Symmachiella dynata: one gene and its partner. The protein of the gene in region 1 interacts with the protein of each later gene in a pairwise test. Links are inferred from orthologs where the notes say so. Each region holds a gene or a part of one and is shown on either strand. Other genes may lie near its edges.

Evidence for each region.
Region 2: the proteins of Mal52_RS10545 (region 1) and Mal52_RS25940 interact in binary tests that used the Escherichia coli proteins (3 or more experiments, as listed by UniProt). The link is inferred for Symmachiella dynata from one-to-one orthologs.

What each region holds. Positions count from the first base shown.
Region 1 is NZ_CP036276.1:2,735,401-2,738,567, forward strand. What follows is about bases 74-2,918. They hold Mal52_RS10545 (peptidoglycan D,D-transpeptidase FtsI family protein), read left to right. Parts: upstream 74-542; coding sequence 543-2,294; downstream 2,295-2,918. Other genes in these bases: Mal52_RS10540 (hypothetical protein), read left to right, coding at 116-418. In the rest of the region: Mal52_RS10535 (LysM peptidoglycan-binding domain-containing protein), read left to right, coding at 1-16; Mal52_RS10550 (MTH1187 family thiamine-binding protein), read left to right, coding at 2,921-3,167. UniProt on the Escherichia coli protein: Essential cell division protein that catalyzes cross-linking of the peptidoglycan cell wall at the division septum. Required for localization of FtsN.
Region 2 is NZ_CP036276.1:6,798,998-6,802,257, reverse strand. The notes cover bases 1-2,938. They hold Mal52_RS25940 (FtsW/RodA/SpoVE family cell cycle protein), read left to right. Parts: upstream 1-867; coding sequence 868-2,010; downstream 2,011-2,938. Other genes in these bases: murG (undecaprenyldiphospho-muramoylpentapeptide beta-N-acetylglucosaminyltransferase), read left to right, coding at 2,210-2,938; mraY (phospho-N-acetylmuramoyl-pentapeptide-transferase), read left to right, coding at 1-634. Outside these bases: more of murG, read left to right, coding at 2,939-3,260.

The DNA of each region.
Region 1 (3,167 bases):
CACATTCAGTCGATAACCCTAGTGGGGTTCGTGCGATGAATTCAGCGCCGACCGTCTGGTCGTCGCTGCGCGCGTACCGCCGTTTTCTTCCAAAATGGGCGGTTTCGGAGGCGGCATGTTTGTTCGATTCGCGGGCGCCATCGTGGTGATCGTGCTGATCGCGTTGGCCGGGATTCGTCTGGAAAAAGAGAATCTCGAACTGCGCCGCGCAGTGAGTCTGCAGCACTACCGGCTCGAGGTCTTGGAGCGACGCCATGCGCTGCACCGTTTGAAGGTCCAGCAATTGGGGGCTCCGGCGCGAATGATTGAATCGTTGGAGTCGGGGGAACTGCAAGTCATGGTCCCCCCGCGCAAACCAACAAAATCGGCCAACGAGCTTATCGCCCGCGACCCGGAGCAGGCACGGCGATTGCACTAACTGTGATTCGAGGGTGCCACTGGCTTTGCCAGTGCTGAACGAAATCTCGAAAGTATTTACAAAGCACTGGCAAAGCCAGTGGCACCCAGGTGGTCTGTTTTGTGTGTGAGGGAAGAAGATAGCGATGTCTGAAGACCGACAACACAACGCCGCCCACGATCCTGTGCGTGCCAGTTGGCGGGAATGGCTGTTGCGCTCGATGCTTGTCAGCGTGTGGTTGGTGCTGGCTGGGCGGTTGGTCTTCTTGCAGATGATTCAAGGCCCGCGGCTCAGGCATCAAGTCGAAAAGCAATGGGCCGCGCACGAAGTCTTGCCGGCGCGACCGGGCGATATTACCGATCGCAACGGCCGGCTGTTGGCGACAACGGTCTCGGTGCGGAGCCTGTTTGTCGTTCCCGCGCGGATCGAGCAGCGTTGGCAATTCGCCGCCCAATTGGCCGATGCTCTAGGACGCGATCGTGACGGGGTGTTCCAGCGCATCTCCGCACACGGCGACAAGCAATTCCTTTGGATGGCGCGGCGATTGACCGATGAACAAGCCGCCGTCATTCGCGATTTGGACCTGCCCCGCGATTGCTTCGGATTTCGCGACGAATTCCTCCGCGTCTATCCCCAAGGCGAAATTGCCGCTCAAGTATTAGGAATACGTGACATCGACGGCATCGGTCGCGGCGGGTTGGAGGAGCACCTCAACGAGGCCCTGCGCGGCCGCGATGGCCGACGCTCCGTGGCGCGGGATGCGCGGGGCCATGTGGTCGAGGTCAGCGAACGCATTACCCGCCCGCCGCAGCACGGCCAAACCGTTCGGCTCACCTTAGATGCGGTCATTCAGCTGCATGCGCAACGAGCGCTGCAAAAAGTCATGCAGGACTGGAAACCAAAGTCCGCTTGCGCCATCGTCCTCGAACCCCATACCGGCGGCGTGTTGGCAATGGCCAATTGCCCCACGTTTGACCCCAATCAACTCGACAACGTTCCCGATGAGGCTTGGAAAAATCATGCGATTGCATCGATCTATGAACCGGGATCGACGTTCAAACCATTCATCGTCGCCACCGCGCTTGAGCAGGGATTGATTCAGCCCGACGAAATGTTTGATTGCGAACATGGCGAATACCGCATGGGACGTCGGGTTCTGCACGATCACCATGGCTATGGCGAGTTGAGCGTGACGGACATTCTGGTGAAGTCCAGCAATATCGGCATGGCCAAAATCGGTGAGCGGCTGACAAATCCGGGAATCCATGCCACCGCTGTGAAATTCGGATTCGGCCGCAAGACCGGCATTGAACTGCCCGGCGAACTGAAAGGGATGTTGCGTCCGTTGCGAAAGTGGAACAGCTACTCGACCGGTTCCGTTCCCATGGGGCAGGAGATCGCCGTCACACCGTTGCAGCTCATCTCAGCCATGGCGGGATTGGCCAATGGCGGACGGCAATGCACACCGCACTTGGTGGAAAATCAGCGATCAGGAATCGCGGGGCCGGCAACTGTGATCGTCTCGCAAACGGTCGATGCCAATGTTGCGGATTGGATCGTGCAAGGTCCCATGACCGAGGTGGTGCGACGCGGCACAGGCCGAAACGCAAAGTCGAAGGATTACACCGTCTTCGGAAAAACCGGCACCGCCCAAAAACCCGATCCGCAGACCGGTGCGTATTCCAACAAGTTGCACGTCAGTTCCTTCATCTGCGGCGCTCCTGCGGAGAACCCGCAAGCGCTGGTGTTGGTCGTCGTCGATGAGCCTTCCGTCGGTCCCAACCATTACGGCGGAACCATCGCCGCCCCCGCCGCAGCTCAAATCCTCAAAAAAACGCTCGAACAATTGCGCGAACGCGAAGTCGAATTGGCCACCCAACCCCGCCAGTATCGCTAGCGGCACAGCCGCTTGGTGCGAGCTTCCGCTCGTTGGGGTTAGGCCGCTCCCGTTGGTCGCTACACACTGCAAGTACGGTCGCCGGGAGGGCGAGGCTCCTGCCGAGCCGCGCGCTAGCGCAATACGCCATTTGCCCAACACGTTGCCAGCCATCCTACAGGTACCGATGCGGCTCAGCGGGAGCTTCGCCCTCCCAGCGACCGTGTTCACAATGCGTAGGAGCCGCGCGCGGCAAATAGGTTCCGTAGCAAAATGTAGGGTGCGTCGCGACGCACCTTTCGATGTAGGACGGGAGACGAGCCTCTAAAAAAAGCCTCGCGCAGAGACGCGGAGCCGCAAAGAAAGGAAAAGAGAAACCATTTAAAATCTTGAAAATAAAACAATAATACCCGTTTCCAACCAAGCCGCACGCGACCAATCAGCGTCATACAACACGACACGTTCTCAAGACAACTCTTCGCGGCTTGGCGTCTTTGCGCGAGGCCTTTCTTTCGTAGGGCGTTTCGCGACGCTCCACATTTTATCGGCAACTCCTCGCTCAGCGAGTGTGGATCATTGCAAGGTGCGGCTGCCTCCCTAGAATAGAAGCATTGCGGTTACCGTTTATTCTTCGGGGAATCCTCAGCGTGGTTTTATTAGAATTCAGCATGACGCCGTTGGGCAAAGGCGAAAGTGTGAGTCCCTATGTGGCGCGGTCTGTGGAAATCATTTCGCAGAGCGGTCTGGACTATCGCTTGCACGCCATGGGGACGGTCATCGAAGGCGAATGGGACGAAGTGATGGCCGTTGTGACCAAGTGTTACGAAGCCATGAGCGTCGACTGTGACCGCGTGACCTGTTCAGTCAAAATCGATGCCCGTCGCGGTGCCAGCG
Region 2 (3,260 bases), 4.1 Mb from region 1 along the record:
GCATCACCGACAAGTTTCACAGGGTCTGGACCTGTTTTGGCCGTTCGGGGAGCACAGCATCTATTTGGGAGTCGGGTTTATCCTGTGGGGTGCCTTCGTGATGGTCGGCAGTTCCAATGCAGTGAATCTGACCGACGGACTCGACGGGCTAGCTTGTGGGTGCATGGTCTTTGCCGGATCGGCCTTTGTCGCGCTGTGTTACATGTCGGGGCATCGGGAGATGTCCGAATATCTCAGCGTGCCGTATATTGCCGGTGCCGGTGAAATGAGCGTCGTTCTGGGAGCCATGGTCGGAGCGGTGATGGGCTTCTTGTGGTTCAATTGTTATCCCGCACAGGTCTTCATGGGGGATACCGGTTCGCTGCCGATGGGCGCTCTGCTCGGTTTGGCGGCCTTGGTGATTCGACAAGAATTGCTGCTGGTCATCGTGGGAGGCGTGTTTGTGATTGAAACACTCAGCGTGATCTCCCAAGTCGGCTGGTTTCGTATGACCGGCCGAAGATTGATCGCCTGTAGTCCGCTCCACAATCACTTCTTGTTTCACGGCCATCATGAAATGAAAATCGTCGTACGATTCTGGATCAGCTCGGCGATCCTGGCGATCATCGCTGTTGCCAGTCTCAAGATCCATTGAGTCTCTCAGCCCGCACAATACGCACAATCCGCCCAATCGGATGTGGGGCTATGACTCTTGCCGCGAATGTTTGACCGCGCCGCTCGATCCTCTCGCCACTGGCTTGCGGACCCCCATTCGGACTCAGCGCTGAGCGGCCAAATCGACGATCCATGAAGGAGACGTCGCACACCGTTTCTCAGTCGCGACCCGGTCTGTCGGGAAGCGGATCACTCCAGTGGAATGTTCAACCCGTGAATAACGATCGCGGATTTTTTCTAGCATTGATTGGCATGCTGCTCGCCATGGGCGTGCTGATGGTGCATAGCGCCAGTATGACGTCGCACCCCAGCCAATCGGAGCAGATTTACCTGTCGCGACACCTGCTGTTCTTGGCCTGCGGTATCGCGGCCGGCATCATCGCTTCGCAATTGCCCGCACAATTCATCTATCGCGCCGCCCCCTTTCTGTTTGCCGTGGTAACCGGTCTGCTGGTTTTGGTGCTCATTCCCGGAATTGGAACACACGTCAACGGCGCGCAACGCTGGTTGCGTCTGGGCACGTTTACGATGCAGCCCGCTGAATTGGCGAAGTTGGCGTTGCCGCTCTTTTTAGCGCGGTTGGTGATGCAGGTCCGTGCGCGAGAAACCGGTTGGTGGACGGGATTTCTGTTGCCCTGTCTACCGGCTGCAGTCATGGTACCGCTCGTCATGCGGCAACCCGATCTCGGGACAGCCTTATTCTTGGCAGCGGGGAGCGGAATATTACTCTTCGTGGCTCGTTGGCCGCTGCGCAATTTTGCACTGATCGCAGCGCCGACCATTCCCGCCATCGCGTATCTGGTGATCCATCGCCCCTACCAAATGCAGCGGATCTCGGGGTTTGTGGCGGCATGGACCGATCCCAGTTCCGCCCCGTATCAATTGAAACAATCGTTGATGACACTGGGAGCGGGTGGAGGTCAGGGCGTCGGGTTGGGAAAAGGCTGGCAAAAATTGAGCTTTTTACCCGAAGCGAACACCGACTTTGTCTTTGCCGTGATTGGTGAAGAACTGGGGCTGATCGGCACATTTTCCGTGGTCGCCTTGTGGATCGGCGTCTATATTTTTGGCATCCGTTTGTTGGCCCGCCACGACAAAAATTCATTCGCCTTTTTAGCAGGGACCACGTTATTAACGCAGATCATTTTGCAGGCGGCGATCAACGTCGCCGTCGTGACAGCCATGGTGCCGCCCAAAGGCATTCCCCATCCGCTGATGAGTTACGGCGGCAGTAACCTCGTGACGACCTTAATGGCCATCGGTCTGATCGTGAGTTTTTCCCGCGCGACGGAATCCGTTGAAGCGACCGCGGTCGACGATTCAGACGTTGAGACGCCACAGTCCCTCGCTGCATAGTCGCAATCTACAACAAGTTGAAAATATGAAAAACACTCGACGTCGGGTGCCACTGCTGGCTTGCCCAGCAGTGTTTAGCAGATCACCCGTCTGACACCGGTGGACAAGCGGTGCATTTCGTTCTAATCTTGCCGGCGCATCATTGATTCGTCGTCACCACCATTCCACAAACCCATTCGCCGCAAGCGCCATTCACCTCGTGTCCGACCCATCACCGAACGCTTCCCCGATTTTCTGTTTTGCCGGTGGCGGTACGGGAGGACATTTGATACCCGGTTTGAACGTGGCCCGTGAATTGCAGCAACGCTATCCCCAAGCGGTCATGCAGTTTCTGGGGTCGGGGCGTCCCCAAGAAGAGGGATTGGTCGCCTCTGCTGGATTTCAGCACTATGCGCTGTCGTCGGAATCGCTGGCTACCGCACGGCGGCGGCCTTGGCAATTTCTTTGGCGAAATTGGCGGGCGGTACGGCAGGCGCGGGCGCTGTTTCAGGATCAAAAACCAACGGCGGTGATCGGACTGGGCGGCTTTGCCAGTGTCCCCCCGGTCGTAGCAGCGCGGCGGATGGGCATTCCCACTGTGCTCTTAGAGCAAAACATCATTCCCGGCCGCGCCACCCGCTGGTTGTGCCGCCGCGCCGGAGCCGTTTGCGTTTCCTATGCCGCTAGTGCGGAGCATCTTCCGGCCGGGGTGAAAGTGGAACAGACCGGCAATCCGGTGCACCCCGACATCGCCGCTTTAGTCGCTTCAAGCCATACCGACCAGCGCCGGATATTGTTGATTCTCGGAGGTAGCCAAGGAGCCTCGGCGGTCAATCGCGCGGTGACGATGGCTGCGGATATCTTGCAAGATCAATTGACCGGTTGGACGATCATGCACCAAACCGGCATCAACGATTGGCGGGAAGTGGAGCATGAATACCAACGGCTCGGGCTTGAACATACGACGTCGCCGTTTTTCTCCGATATGCCGCAACGGTATGCGGATGCTGGTTTGGCCGTCTCACGTGCCGGGGCGACCACGTTAGCGGAATTGGCCTGCGCAGGGTGTCCCACAATCGCCATCCCCTACCCGTATGCCGCCGATGACCACCAACGACTCAACGCTCGTGAATTTGTGACCGCGGGAGCGGCGAAGATCGTCGAGCAACAATCTACCCTGGATCAAACCGCTGAACTGTTGGCGAAACAGATATCACGACTGTTGGCCGATGATGCCCGGCGGTTGGAGATGCGCCATGCGATGCACTCCC